Regions from separate parts of the Micromonospora sp. AKA38 genome, predicted to be linked through region 2. Evidence: riboswitches for the same ligand, from Rfam matches in the RefSeq annotation. Region 2 holds a riboswitch; the other holds the start of a gene.
What was found. Region 2 has a riboswitch for cyclic di-AMP ahead of TPA0908_RS03840 (C39 family peptidase). Riboswitches for the same ligand answer to the same signal wherever they lie in the genome.
Positions count from the first base shown of each region.

Region 1: linked by a shared signal. The riboswitch ahead of TPA0908_RS00895 (C40 family peptidase) and the one ahead of TPA0908_RS03840 (C39 family peptidase) in region 2 are both predicted to bind cyclic di-AMP.

Region 1 is NZ_BNEI01000001.1:170,578-177,831, reverse strand. It holds gene TPA0908_RS00900 (N-acetylmuramoyl-L-alanine amidase) at 1-1,812, opposite strand, end outside; cyclic di-AMP (ydaO/yuaA leader) riboswitch at 2,045-2,180, shown strand; gene TPA0908_RS00895 (C40 family peptidase) at 2,194-3,228, shown strand; gene dcd (dCTP deaminase) at 3,300-3,878, opposite strand; gene TPA0908_RS00885 (pyridoxamine 5'-phosphate oxidase family protein) at 3,957-4,538, shown strand; gene TPA0908_RS00880 (zinc metalloprotease) at 4,611-5,591, opposite strand; tRNA gene TPA0908_RS00875 (tRNA-Gly) at 5,794-5,867, shown strand; gene TPA0908_RS00870 (Type 1 glutamine amidotransferase-like domain-containing protein) at 5,997-6,662, shown strand; gene TPA0908_RS00865 (DUF6331 family protein) at 6,702-7,028, opposite strand; gene TPA0908_RS00860 (GNAT family N-acetyltransferase) at 7,025-7,254, opposite strand, start outside.
Region 2 is NZ_BNEI01000002.1:42,978-50,231, reverse strand. It holds gene TPA0908_RS03865 (alpha-ketoglutarate-dependent dioxygenase AlkB) at 1-144, opposite strand, end outside; gene TPA0908_RS03860 (polysaccharide pyruvyl transferase family protein) at 187-1,512, opposite strand; gene TPA0908_RS03855 (acyltransferase family protein) at 1,658-2,866, shown strand; gene TPA0908_RS03850 (hypothetical protein) at 2,945-3,379, shown strand; gene TPA0908_RS03845 (hypothetical protein) at 3,529-4,284, shown strand; cyclic di-AMP (ydaO/yuaA leader) riboswitch at 4,597-4,736, shown strand; gene TPA0908_RS03840 (C39 family peptidase) at 4,936-5,796, shown strand; gene TPA0908_RS03835 (hypothetical protein) at 5,851-6,405, opposite strand; gene TPA0908_RS03830 (alpha/beta fold hydrolase) at 7,029-7,254, shown strand, end outside.

The DNA of each region.
Region 1 (7,254 bases), on a different contig from region 2:
GGAGATGGCCTGGTACGGAATCGTCTCCGGGTAGGCGGCCTGCTCCGGGTAGGCGCGGCCGTACACCGGGATGGTGGCCTTGCCGGGGCGCGGCGTCACCACGAAGCCGGTGGCCCACTTCGCGGTGGGCGCGGTGGCCGGGTTGAGGAACCACGCCTTCTGGCCGAGGTACCAGATCGCGGTCCAGTCCCCCTGACGGCCGGCCACCGCGTACGTCTGTCCGGCGGAGGCGCGGGCGCCGTGGTCGGAGATGTACATCGTGTCCGGCGTGCCGTCCGGGCGCAGCCCGAGGTCGTTGACCAGCGGGGCGTCCGCGCTCGGCGCGGTCCGCAGCACCACCGCCGACGAGCCGCGCGACGGGCAGGTCTCGGCCGGCGGGGTGGGCGTCGGGACGCCCGGCGGCTGCTGGTTGCAGCCGACGAACGCGGGCCGGTTGGTGGCGAAGTCCGGGTCGATGGTGACCAGCCCGGTACGCGACGTGCCGGTGGCCCGGAACGGCGCCTTCATCAGGTCGAAGTAGTGCGACCAGTCCCAGTAGGGGCCCGGGTCCCAGTGCATGCCCCGCACGTTCGCGGCGGTGATGCCGGGCACGTTGTCGTGGCCGATGATGTGCTGCCGGTCCATCGGGATGCCGAACTTCTGCGCCAGGTAGCGGACCAGTTTGGCCGAGCTGCGGTACATCGCCTCGGTGTACCAGGTGCCCTGCCCGGCGAAGCCCTCGTGCTCCAGGCCGATGGACTTGGCGTTGACGTACCAGTTGCCGGCGTGCCAGCCGACGTCCTTGGCCTTGATGTGCTGCGCGACGTAGCCGTCCACCGACCGCAGCGTGTAGTGCCAGCCCAGGTAGTCGGCACGTTTCACCAGGTCGACGCTGGGGGCGAAGTAGCCCTCGGTGTCGTGGATGACGATGTATTCGATCTTCTGCTGCTTCGGCCGGTCGCCCAGGTCGTGGTTGCCGTAGTCGCCCGGGTCGGCGCTGAGCTGCTCGTAGGGGGCGGGAATCCACTCGCAGGCCAGCCGCACCGGGCACTCCAGCCCGTCCGGCCGCGCGGCGTGGCGTAGTCCGAGCCGGGCCAGCACGGCCCGGTCCGGCTGCGCGGCGGTGGCGGCCAGCGTGACCCGTTGCCCGTCGTCGGTGGTCCGGGCCGCGCCCTGGCCGAGCTGGTCGTAGACCTCGTCGGCGAAGGCTGCCGCCGCGTCGGACGTGTCCGCGCCGGAGTAGCGGGCCACCGCGCCGTACCAGGCCGCGACGTCGCTGCCGGCGCCGACCGGCCCACCCAGTGCCTTCTGGTACGACGCCAGCAGCGCCGCGCCGCCGCGGATGTTCGCCGCCGGGTCGGTGCGCAGCGTCTGCGCGTCCAGCCCGGTGAGCGTGGCGGCGGCGTCGAGCGTCTGGAGCGAGGCGGCCGGCAGCGGCGTCTCCCGGGTCGGCGCGGCGGCGGTGGCCGGGTCGAGCCGGAGCGGGCGGGCGTCGTCGCCGCGCGGGTCCTCGTCCTCGTCGACGTGGGCGCTGCCCGGCGTGGCCAGGACGTGCGCGGCGTCGGTCAGGTGCATCGGGCCGTAGCCGCCGCTGGTGCTGGGCTGGCCCGGGTGGGTGTCCCACCTCGACTCCAGGTAGGAGACACCGAGCAGCACGTTCTGCGGTACGCCGTACTCGGCCGCCGCGGCTGCGTACTGCTGCTGACGGTCGCCGATGGGCCGGTCCGCCTGCGGCGCGGCGCTCACCGGGCCGGTGGTGGCAAGCGCGGTGGCGGTCGCCACGGCGGCGGCGAGCAGTATCCGTCTGCTCGGCGGCGGGGCTGTGAGGTGCATCGAACCTCCTGGACAGGGATGGGGGTCACTGCGTTCCCACCCTCACGCCAGCCACCCGTGGGGGTCAATACCTTTCCAGGAGGCAATCCAACGCGAAGAAAATCTCCATTCACGTTCGCGCGGCGCATCCGGTACGGAGTGTCACGGCCGTTCGGGTTGCGGATCGATAACGGGAATCCTTACTCTGGTCAATCGTCGGCCGCATGTTTCACCGTCCAGCCCGGTCGGTGACGGCCCGACACCGCCGAGTCGCCCACGGGCGAACCGGGGACCCAGGTTCCTGGGGTGAATCCGCAGCCACTGCGGTAGGGCGCTTCCCTTCCCGCCCGAACCCGTCAGCTAACCCGGTAGGCGGTCAGGCAGAAGGAGTACGGACGCCCGGTGGCCCACCATGCCCCGCGGCCGACGTCGAGCCGGTCGGTCGACCGGTCCGCCGCCGTGCCGCGTTTCCGCTGGTCCCGCTTCACCACCACACTCGCCGCCCTGGTCGGCGCCGCGGTCGTCCTGACCGGTGGCGCGACGGCGGCGCACGCGGAACCCTCGGTCGCCGAGATCGAGGCCCAGATCGACCGCGACTGGAACAAGCTCGAACCCGTCATCGAACAGGTCAACGCCGTCCGCGGGCAGCTCGCGGTGCGCCGCAAGCAGGCCGACGCGCTCGGCAGGCAGATCGCCCCGCTCCAGGCCCGGGTGGACGCCGCGCTCGGCCAGGTCGGCGGGCTCGCCGCCGACGCGTACAAGGGCGACAACCTCTCCACCGTCAACGCGCTGCTGGGCAGCCGTTCGCCGAGTGAGCTGGTCACCGGCCTGGAAATGCTCGACCGCTTCGCGCACCACCAGCAGGAGCAGGTCCGCGACATCGCCGCGCTGCGCGACGAGCTGGCGGCGAAGAAGAAGCCGCTGGACGCGATGGTCGCCGACCTGAGCCGCACCGAGGCCCAGCTCGCGGCGAAGAAGAAGCAGATCGACGCCGAGATCGCCAAGCTCCAGAAGCTGCGGCTCAAGGTGTACGGCAACGGTGGCGGCGGCCCGCTGCGCCCGGCCCCCTGTCCCGCCGGATACCCGGGCGGCGCGGCCGGGGTGGCGGTCAAGTTCGCCTGCGCCCAGATCGGCAAGATCTACGTGTGGGGCGCGGCCGGCCCGGACCACTTCGACTGCTCGGGCCTGACCATGGCCGCCTGGGCGAAGGCCGGGGTCTCGCTGCCGCACAACGCCCGCCAGCAGCACGACGTGACGAAGCGGGTCAGCCGCGCCGAGCTGCGCGCCGGTGACCTGGTCTTCTACTACGGCGACCTGCACCACGTGGGCATGTACGTCGGGGACGGCTGGGTGGTGCACGCCTCCCAGTCCGGCAAGCCCATCACCATGAAGCGCGTCGACGACGGCGACATCAACAGCTACGGCCGCCCCGGCTGAGGTGTTAGGAGGGGCCCCCGGTTAACGCATTCCGCATAACAGGGGGCCCCTCCTCACAACCACGCTCGGCGTCAGCGGGTCGGCCAGGTGCGCCAGCTCTGCCAGGACCGGCTCGGCGTCGGGCCGCGTTGACCCTGGTAGCGCGACCCGTAGACGGCCGAGCCGTACGGGTGCTCGGCCGGCGACGAGAGCCGGAAGATGCAGAGCTGGCCGATCTTCATGCCCGGCCAGAGCGTGATCGGCAGATTCGCCACGTTGGACAACTCCAGCGTGACGTGGCCGGAGAAGCCCGGGTCGATGAAGCCGGCCGTGGAGTGGGTGAGCAGGCCGAGCCGCCCCAGGCTCGACTTGCCCTCCAGCCGACCGGCCAGCTCCTCACCCAGCGAGATCACCTCGAGCGTGGACGCGAGCACGAACTCGCCCGGGTGCAGCACGAACGGCTGCCCCTCGGGGACCTCCACCATCGACGTCAGGTCGTCCTGCTGCACCGACGGGTCGATGTGCGTGTAGAGATGGTTGTTGAAGACCCGGAACAGCCGGTCCAGGCGTACGTCGATGCTGGACGGCTGCACCAGCGTGGGCTCGAAGGGCTCCAGCGCGAGCGTGCCCGCCTTGATCTCGGAGACCAGGTCGCGGTCGGAGAGCAGCATCGGAACACTCTAGCGACAGACGGTGGTGACCAGCGTGTCGGACTACTTCTTCGTACACGTGTTCGATAGACTGTCGGCATGGCTTCCTGGTCCGAATTCGCCGCCGACGAACCCCGACTCGCGGCCGAGATCCGCCTTCTGATGCAGCAGTACGGGCCGGGCTTCGGCTACCTCGCCACGGTCCGCGCCGATGGTGGCCCACGGGTGCACCCGGTCTCGCCGCTGATCACCGACGACGGGCTCTGGTGCTTCGTCATCGACTCGCCGAAGCGCCGCGACCTCGAACGCGACGGCCGTTACGCGCTGCACTCCTTCCCGCCGGAGGAGAGCGACGACGAGGCTTACCTGGCCGGTCGCGCCGTTCCGGTGACCGATCCGGCGACGGTGGACCGGCTGACCCGGATCGGCCGGGCGGCGCCGCAGGGTGACTGGCGCCTGTTCGAGTTCTCCGTCGACGTGGCGATGCTGACCCGCCGTGACCCGATCACCCAGATCGGTGCCGGCCGCCCGGAGATGCGGCTCTGGCTCGACCCGGGGGAGGCCGCACCCGCGTCCGCCACTCCGGTGTCGCCACCCCCGGTCGCGGCCCGGCGTGACGCGCTCGTCCCGGACGGCCGCCGTGGTCGGCACGGCTTCGACACCCGCCGGCCGGCCGCCTGACCGGGCCCGTAAAACGACGGTGCCGGCCCCGTCCGCAGACGGGGCCGGCACCGGTACGTGGTGCGGTGGCGATCAGGCCGCGCGGTAGGCGTTCCACGCGGTCAGCATGCGGCTCGCCTGGCCGGCGGTGAACTGGTACATGCAGGAGTCGTACGTGTAGTCCATGAAGTTGGTGATCGGGTCCTTGCCGGTCGTGGAGCAGGTGTCCCGACCGGTCGGGCACTCGTACGCCGGGGAGGCCTCGGCCGGGGTGTCGGAGACGCTGTCACCCGAGCCCGAGCAGCCGCCCTGGAAGGTGTGGTAGAGGTTCAGCCAGTGGCCGATCTCGTGGGTGCCGGTGTCGCCCTGGTTGTAGTTGGTCGCCGTGCCGCCGGGCAACGACTCGCCGAGCACGACCACGCCGTCCATCTTGTCCAGCGTCCGCTTCGGGAAGGTCGCCCAGCCCAGCAGGCCGTCGCTCAGCTCACCGAGGTACATGTTCAGCGTGTTCTTGCCGCCCGTGCGCAGCGAGGTCTTCATCGACCGCTCCGCCGAGGAGCCCTGCACGATCGGGTACCACGACGCGTTGGTCACCCGGTTGATCTTCGTGAGCTGGAAGCTGAACGCGGTGGCCGCGCCGCCGGTCGAGCCCGCGTACGCCTGGTTGAGCACGCTGATCTGCTGGGTGATCAGCGAGTCCGGGATGTTGCCACCGGCGCGGGTGCTGTTCTCCTGGATGACGTGCACGACGACCGGGATGGTCACGGTCGCCAGCGGGGCGACGGCGCCGGTCCGGAAGTTGGCCCGCTCGCGCTGCGCGGCGGCGAGGTCGGCCTCGCGGTCGCGAACCTGCTTGGCGGTCAGGTGGTTCGGGTCGAGCTTGGCGTGGCCGCCCTTGGCGACACGGGCGTCGGCGTGGGCGTCGGCCGGCTCGGCGCACACGCCGGCCGGGGCGGCTGAGAAGGCCGAAGCAGCGGGGACGACGCCGACGGCGGCGGTGCTGAGCAGCAGCGCGAGGGTCGACGTCGCGACACCGGCGGTACGCCGGGTCAGCAGGTTGGGACGGAGTCCCATGGGCCCACCTCTTTCTGACGGCGTGGCAGGGGGTGTGTCACGCCGAGTCGGAAACGTGTGGCAGACGTTACATCCCATCGAGGGATTTGAGAACGACCATATGTTGCCGGCGTGCAACATCCGTTGATCAACTCGGCCGGGCCGCGTGGCGGGGGTACCTGGGTGCACGGGGGTGGTGACCTCAGGTACAGTGGTGCCGCTCGCGGGTGTAGTTCAATGGCAGAACATCAGCTTCCCAAGCTGACAGTGCGGGTTCGATTCCCGTCACCCGCTCCACGATCGAGGCCCTGGTGAGGACGACAGTCCCGCCGGGGCCTTCGACGTTTGCCGGGGGCCGGCGGACGCCGAACTCGCGGTCAGGGGGCTACTCTCCGGGGACTGACGAAGATCCATCGGGGGATGATCTTGAAGCTTCTTCTCACGTCCGCGGGCATCAAGAACGCGAGCATCCAGGACGAGCTGGTCGGCCTTCTGGGCAAACCGATTGCCGACGCCAACGCCCTCTGCATTCCGACCGCCGGATACGCCATGGGCGGTCCCGCCGGGGCGTGGCGCTTCATCACCGGTCAATCCGTCATACCGATGTGCGAGTTGGGGTGGAAGTCGTTGGGCGTGCTGGAACTCACCGCGTTGCCCAGCGTCGGGGAAGATCGCTGGGTGCCCTGGGTCCAGGAGGCGGACGCCCTGCTGGTGGGCGGCGGGGACGCCCTGTACCTGAGCCACTGGATGCGGCAGTCCGGGTTGGCGGAGCTGCTGCCGTCGCTGGATGCGGTCTGGGTGGGGGCGAGCGCCGGCAGCATGGTGATGGCCCCCCGGGTCGGGGCCGAATTCGTCGCCTGGACACCACCCGGCGGGACCGACGAGGCGCTGGGCGTGGTCGACTTCTCGATCTTCCCGCACCTGGATCACCCGGACCTGCCGGAGAACACCATGGCCGAGGCCGAGAAGTGGGCCGCCGGCATGTCGGGACCGGCATACGCGATCGACGATTCAACAGTCCTCACCGTGATCGACGGCAGCGTCGAGGTCGTCACCGAGGGGCATTGGAAGCTGTTCCCGGCACAGTCGTGACGACAGGCGATCTGCCCGCCGTGGGGCCGGATCGCGTTCTCAGGACCGGTTCCCGCGCGCCAATCCCGCTTCCAACTCGGCCAGGAAGTCCAGCAACTGTCGCCGCGCGGCGTCGTCGTGCGTGCGGTGGTTCAGGAACGTCGACGTGACAGCGTGCGAGCGGTCCCGGACGACCTCGACCAACGCGGCGAGCTGACGCCGGGCCTCGACCACCGCGTCCGGCCCCACCCGACGGCACCACGCCGCGACGAGGGCGGGATCGGTGGAGATGGCGTCGATCCCGCAGCACAGGCGGACGCACTCGACCTCGCAGTGGTCGAGGCAGCCGCTCAGGGGCGACGGGATGTCGACCGACACCTCCCTCACCGCTGATCCCCCGGGTGCGTGCCGCCTACCCGAGGGCGCTGCTCCGGAGTCGGGTGCAGGTCGAGGACGTGCCGCAGCCCCGGCTCCCCACCCAGGTCCACCTTCCCGGCCTTGACGAACCCGGTCCGCCGGAGCACCGCCAGTGACGCCGGGTTCGCCAGCGCCGCGTCGGCGACCAGCCGGCGCAGCCCGTACTCGTCGCGGGCCAGCTCGCTGACCCGCCGCA
Region 2 (7,254 bases):
GTCGGAGCCCCGCACCCAGCCGGGCAGGTGGTCGACCCAGGCGCCCCGGCTCAGCTCGTGCCGGGTCCGCCCGGCGAGCGGGCCGAGGGTCGGCCCGTGCTCGGCCAGGTCGAGCATCGAGGGCTGGTACGCGACGTCGGACACGCAGGCGATCGTACCCCGGCGGTCGAACAGGCGTACGACGGATCAGCGTCGCAGCATCCGGCGGACCGGGTCCGGGACGGCCTGCTTGATCCGCTCGCGCAGCCCCTGCGCGCGCAGCGTGCGCACGGTGTCGGCGAGCCGGCGGTTCTCGTCGTGGAGCCGCTGGATGCGGATCAGCAGCTCGGCCGGTCCGCTGGCGGCGGCCGGGCGGACCGCGGGCGGGAACTCGGTCTCCGCGACCCGCCTGTCGAACGCCGCGGCGCTGTCGCCGTCGGCGAACGAGGTGCCCAGGTCGTGCTTGGCCAGGAACGCGGTGATGGTGTCGAAGCGGGCCTTGTGGCCCTCGGTCAGCGCGGTGTAGTCGGCCTCGGCGTAGAGGTCGGCGGCGTCGACGTCGGCCGGCACGTCCCGCATGATCCGGTGCGGGATGCCGAAGTAGCGGGCCAGCTCCAGGGTCCGCGAGTCGTGCGCGAACAGGTAGCCGGGCGTGCCGGCGATCAACGCCGTGATGGTGCCGTGGATGCGGGTGCCGAAGTTGAAGTCGAAGCCGGACAGGTGCGCCATCCAGGTCCACGGGTCGACGAACATCCGCACCTTGTCCTCGACGAAGAGCGGGTGCGAGGTGTGCAGCGGCATCTCGCTGTGCTTGCCCCGGTGCTCGGGCGCGTCGCCGTAGAGCAGCGTGCCGAGCGTGCGCAGGTCCTGCGGCACGTAGCACAGGTTCGGGTAGCGCTCCCGGTGGTGGCGGACGACCGGGGCCATCGACGAGACGTACGGGGAGATGGTCAGCGCGATCCGGGCGTCGGTGGTCAGCTCCGGCCGGGTCTTCGCCAGCGTGAACGTGTCCCCGTGCAGGAACATCGACGGGCAGCCGATCTGCTCCACCGCGGAGAAACCGAGCGTACGCAGGTAGCTCTCGGTGATCTCGCCGCGCACCCCGATGCTGTGCGACCGGTCGAGCACCGCCCGGCAGAACGCGCTCACCGGCTCGTCGATCTGGCGGAGGTACTCCCGGTCGCCGTCGACGTTCGTCTGCACGCCGACGCCGAGGACCACCACCGGGATCTTCAGCCGCTCGATCAGCCGGGTCATCGGTTCGAGGCGGTTGATGAAGCTGCGCCGGAACGCGTTGGCCAGCGGAATGACGAAGACGTCGTACCGTTCGTTGATCTCGTCGGCGTCGCGCGGGTCGGCGAGCTTCCGGGTCGACGTGACCTCCGCCGTGGAGGTGGCCAGCAGCTTGTTCGCGGCGTGGCTGAAGACCAGGTTGCCGGTGTTGTCGCTGATCCAGTTGCCGGCGAAGGTCTCCTCGGGCGTCAGGACGTCGAACGGGCCCTTGCGGGCGCGGAGGAGGATCCGCTGGTGCATCCGGTTGCTCACCTTCCGTACGGGCCCGGCGGGCCCGGTGGGGCCCCGCCGCGCGGGAACGGAAATCCTATCCGCCGCCCGCCGGGACCGGCCCGGACGTCGCCGCGCCGGAATCCGCCCCCGGCGACCCGGTAAGGTGCCCGGGATGACCAGCGCCCCGACCACCACCCGTGCTCCGCGTCTGCCGTCGCTGACCGGGCTGCGGTGGATGGGGGCCCTGCTGGTCTTCGGCTTCCACGCGGGCACCATGCGGATCATCGCGGAGCCGCAGTGGCAGGCCGTGATGGGCAAGGTCTTCAGCCTGGGCCTCTCCGGCGTCGAGTTCTTCTTCATCCTCAGTGGCTTCGTGCTCGTCTGGTCGTACCGGGACGGCGAGTCGGGGTGGACGTTCCTGCGCCGCCGGGCGGCCAAGATCTACCCGAACCACGTGGTGACGTTCCTGGCGGCGCTGGCCGTGGCGGCCTGGTTCGCCGACCCGGTACTGCCGTGGGCCGCGATCGGGAACCTGTTCCTGGTCCAGGCGTGGATCCCGCTCAACGGCTACTTCTACAGCATCAACAACGTGAGCTGGTCGCTCTCCTGCGAGCTGGCCTTCTACCTGTGTCTGCCCCTGGTGGTGCCGTGGCTGCGCCGGGCGCGTACCGGCGTGCTCCGGGCCGTGCTGGTCGCCGCGCCGCTGCTCATCCTGGCGCTCTGGCCGGGCCAGCACCTGGTGCCCGAGGAGCAGCGGTGGTGGTTCACGCAGATCTTCCCGGTCACCCGCTCGTTCGAGTTCTGGATGGGAGCGGCGGCGGCCGAGCTGATGCGCCGCAACCGCTGGCGCGGCCCCGGACTGACCACCGCCAGCCTGGCCTTCGTCGCCACCTGGGCGGTCGCCGCGCTGTGGATCCGGGCCGAGTTTTGGGCGGCGCTGCTCGCCGTCGCGTACCTGCTGGTCATCACCGCGGCGGCGAACGCCGACGTGCGGGGCCGGCGGACCCCGTGGCGGTCCCGGCCGATGCTCTGGCTCGGTGAGGTCTCGTTCGCGTTCTACCTGGTCCACGTGCTGGTCATGGTGACCGTGCTGCGGCTCACCGGGGACTGGGGGACCGGGCTGCCCGGGTGGCGGGGCCCGCTCGCGGTGCTCGGCTTCCTACTGCTCACCCTGGCGCTCGCCGCCGTGCTGCACCGCTGGGTGGAGGAGCCGATGATGCGCCGCCTCGGCCCGTCGCGCCGGGCCCGCGGCGGTCCGGCCGCCGCCGCGCCGACACCGGGCGTGCCCGCACCGCGCGCGGCCGCCGACGACACCGGCGCGGCGTCCGCCGGGGAGCCGGACCCGTCGATCGAGTACGCCGGGCGGCGCCGGCCGGACTGAGCGGTCCACCCTGGTCAACGGCGTCGCGACACGCCGGGCGACGATGCGCCGTGCCCGGATCGGCGGTAATTTGTTCCCGTGGCTCCGATCGCGCTCACCTGTCCCGTGTGGTGGGTGGCGCGCTGGGTCGCACGGATGCTGGCCAGCCTGGCCGTGGTCGTCGCCTGTTCGCTGGGCGCCGCCACGCTGCCGACCGGCGTGTCCCCGATCGCACCCGCGGCGGCCGGCCCAGCCGCCGGGTTGCGGGCCGACGCCGCCGAACGGCCGAACGGCAGTGTCGCCGACCGGCAGGGCGACACCGCCGCCGAGCGGCAGGGCGACACCGTCACCGAGCGGCAGGGCGACACCGTCGTCGAGCGGCAGGGCGTCCCCGCCGTCGATCGGCAGCGGAGCCGCGTCGGCGTTCCCGAGCCGCAGCCGGTGGGCGATGCCCCGCCCCCGACCGGGCGGCACCCGTTCCCGGTCGGCCAGCCGCCGGCTCCGGCCGGTCCGCGGGCCCCGCCCGCCCGCTGAGCCGCCACGGGCCCGGCCCGTGACCGCGCCCACCGAACCTCACCCCGCACCGCCCCTCGGCGGCCCGGCGGCGCCCGGACTCCGGCCGCGCCCCGCCCCCGACCGGCCGTGCGGAGTTACCCGCCACTGTCTCCCGTGAGGTGCCGACCATGTCGCAGACCGTTCTCCTCAATTTCCTCACCGCCGTCCCCGAGGCCGCCGCCATCTGGTCGGCGCTGACCGTGCTCGCCCTCGTCCTGCTCGCCGTGCTGGTCGCTCGACCGGAACGCGACGGCGCGGGGGAGCCGGCACTCGAACCCGTCGACGCGGAGGCGCTCCACCGCGCCGACCTGGCCCGGTACGCCGACGAGGTGGCGATGGCCGCCGCCGGGGCCGCGCAGACCGCCCGTCGCCGTCGCGAGCAGTGGCTGACCGCCCAGAGCGAGGCCGAGCGGGCCTGGACCGCCTACGACGAGGCGGACGCCGCCGCCCGCCGCCTGGCCGGCGCCGGCGCGCTGCCCGCCCCGCACACACCCCGCACCCCTGCCGAGTACGCGGCGCGCGAACGCTGGCTGCACCACGCCGCCATGACGGCGCACTGGCGGGGGGAGCTGACCGCCCGCCAGCTCGCCGACGTGCTCGCCCACCGCAACGGGTGGGACCCGCGCCGGCACCCGGCCGAGCAGGAGATCGTGCTGGCCCGGACCGTCCGCGACGGGCGGCGGGCCGGCTGGGAGACGGCCGCCGAGCGGGAACGCCTCGCGTGGCGGGACGCCGAACTGGCCGCCGAGGCGGCCCGCACGCTCGCCGCCGAGGCGTGCGCGGCTGCCACGGCGCTGCGGCCGGTGCCCACGTCCCGCGTCTCGTCGGCGAGCCGCGTCCCGGCCCCGTCGGCGGTGCGGTGGCGTCCGGCCCGCGTCGGCTGAGCGTCCCGGGGAGCACGTCGACCGAATCGTTACCCGAAACCGGTGAGGCCGGTCACCGGTGCCGTCCGCCGGCGACCGTCCGGATCGATGGCCCCTGCTGCGCCCGCTGCCCGATTCTTCGTCGGCCGGATGTCCGCTTCCTGCCGCACGGCGCCGACGTAGCCGCTTGTCCCATTGAGGGAGGTCGGTGACCGGCTGTTCCGAATCCGTAGTCGTCGAGGATGTTTACGCAGGTGAGAGCGCTTGGCAGGGCCTGTACCCGCCGGTAGTGTCGGCGCGTCCGGTGCGGTTCCCGATCGCAGATGGCGACGCCGCGCCGACCCGCCTAATCGTGCATACGAACCGGGGACCCAACGCAACACCGGGGTGAATCCGCGAGCCCACGGCCGCGGTAGGGCGTACTTCCCGCCCGAATCCGTCAGCTAACCCGGTCGGCGGCCACGGAAGGAGTTCCATCCCGTGCCCACCACCCCCCGAACGTCTCCCCGCCTCCACGGCCCCGGGGTGCCGGCGCTCGCCTGACGCGACGCGCTTCCGACCCCGTCCCGCCCGGCATCCGGGCGACTTCCCGCGGCCGTCCCGCCCGCCAGCGCGTGTGAGTTCCTCCACGCGCGGGGTCGGCGCGTGCCGCCCACCCCGTGGAGGAAACCCGTGAAGTACCACCTGAAGCGCCACCTGCGTCGCCTCGCGACCGAGCGTCCGTACCAGATCATCGCCGGTTCGGCGGCGGCCCTCGTGCTGGCCGGTGGCACCGGCGCCGCGCTGACCGCCACCGACGACGCGCCGACCCGGCAGGAGAGCACCGCCGCGGTGGCGGAACTCGGCTCCCGCCTCGGCGACACCGCCAGCCGCAGCGAGGCGCGCATCGCCGTCCCGTCGCCGAGCGCGTCGCCGAGCGCGTCGCCGAGCGCGTCGCCGAGCGCCTCGCCCCGCCGCTCGCCCAGCGCCTCGCCCACGGCGAAGGTCGCCGACCCGGACACCACCCGCAAGGCCACGCCGAAGCCGCCGTCGAGCAAGGTGCTCGACTACGACTACCAGGCGCAGACCACCTACTACTACTGCGGCCCGGCCGCGGTGCGGAACGCGCTCAGCGCCACCGGCATCGAGCGCAGCCAGGACACGCTCGCCGTCGCGCTCGGTACCACCGAGATGGGCACCAACTCGGCCGAGGACACCACCCGGGTGCTCAACCAGCAGGTCAAGGGCGACCCGTACCGGACCCGCATGATCCCCGGCACGGCCACCAAGGCGCAGATCGACCGACTCCAGGCCGACGTGGTCAACGCGGTCCGCAACGGCCGGGCGGTGGTCTCGAACGTCGTCGGGGACGCCACCGACACCAACGGCGGCTGGCACTCGTTCCCGGGCGGCCACTACATCGCCGTGGTCGGCTACCAGAACGACGGTCGGACCGTACGGATCGCCGACTCGGCCGACCCGTCGCTGCCGGCGTACTGGATCAGCACCATCGATCTGGCGAACTGGATGGCCACGCGCGGCTACTCCGCCTGACCGTACGCGTCGAAGGCCGGCACCCCTGTCCGGGGTGCCGGCCTTCGCGTCGTCTCAGCTGTTCCAGTGCTTGCCGACGAGGTCGGTGGCCTGCTTCTCCCACTGCGCGTACGCGTCCGGGTAGGCCGACACCTGCACCGTCTGCGCGGCCTCGGTCAGCGGCATGTCCTGCCAGCCGTCAACCTGCTTCAACCCCTTCAGGAACGCAAGCGTCGAATACTCCGGATCGGTGATCTGCTCCGGGGTGCCCCAACCCGAGGACGGGCGCTGCTGGAACAGACCCAGCGAGTCATGGTCGTTGCGGTCGCCGAGATGGCCCAGGTTCTCCAGCTTCGACTCCTGCAACGCGGTCGCGATCGAGACCACCGCAGCCCGCTCCGGCAGCCCGGCCTTCTTCGTCGCCGCGATGATCGCCTTCACGTTCGCCGTCTGCTCGTCGTTCAGGTTGATCGTCGACTGCTCACCCTGCACACTCGCCACCGCCGTGACCGGCTTGGCCGTAGCGGCGTGCGCGGACTCGACATGACCGGCGATCGGACCGGCGAACACACCACCGGTGAAAGCCAGACCAGCAATACCCAGCACGCTCTTACGCAGCATCGTGTTCATGGCGGGGGCTCCATTCGGGGGTCAACGCACCGGGGGGGGTGCGGGCACCGTCAGGCGCACGAGAAAGTTCTGGCTGCTCGCGGGGCGGGGGGCCTCGTCGCGGCGCCGGAAGTGTGTGCAACGACCGGGGGTCCACCGTCATTCCCAGGCGGGGGGGCTTGCCTTCCTCGGCCGTGCACCCGTCTACAACGCCGCCGCCCCGTCGACGATTCCGCCGCCAGCGTGCCGCCCACCACCGCCGAACCGGACAATCCCCCCACTGAGGCATGCCCGCTACTGGAACGCTATGGATCTCTCACGCGCGCCCACACATCCACCGTGTTCCACTCGCCGCCCGCCCCCACCCGGCCGTGGCTGCGGACAGTCAGTGCTCCAGAGCCTGCGAACTTGATGGCGTGGACGGGTCAGGAGGGCGACCCGTCCACGCCATCAAGTTTGTAGGGCTGCGAGCGCAAGCAACGTCCGGCGTGCCCTACGCGTCGACACCGTTCCGCGCCCAGGTTGTGGAACGACGCGGGAGTGCCTCCGGTGTCCGCGGGCAGTCATCGCGTTCCATTCGCCCGGGCGGTGCCGGCCGTGCGTGGTCTCGCGCGTGGTGTCCGTGCGGTGGCAGACTGCGGCGTATGGGCGATGCGACGGCGACCCGCCACCTGGTGCTCCTGCACGGCATGGGCGCCACCGGCGAGGTGTGGTTGCCCTGGGCGCCGCTGCTGGAGCGTCGCTGGCAGGGGCGTTGGCTCGCCCCCGACCTGGCCGGCCACGGCTGGTCACCGCCGCTGCCGGAGGCCGGGTACTCGTTCGCGGCCCTGGCGCGGCGCGTGGCGGACGGGCTCGACGCGCTCCGGCTCG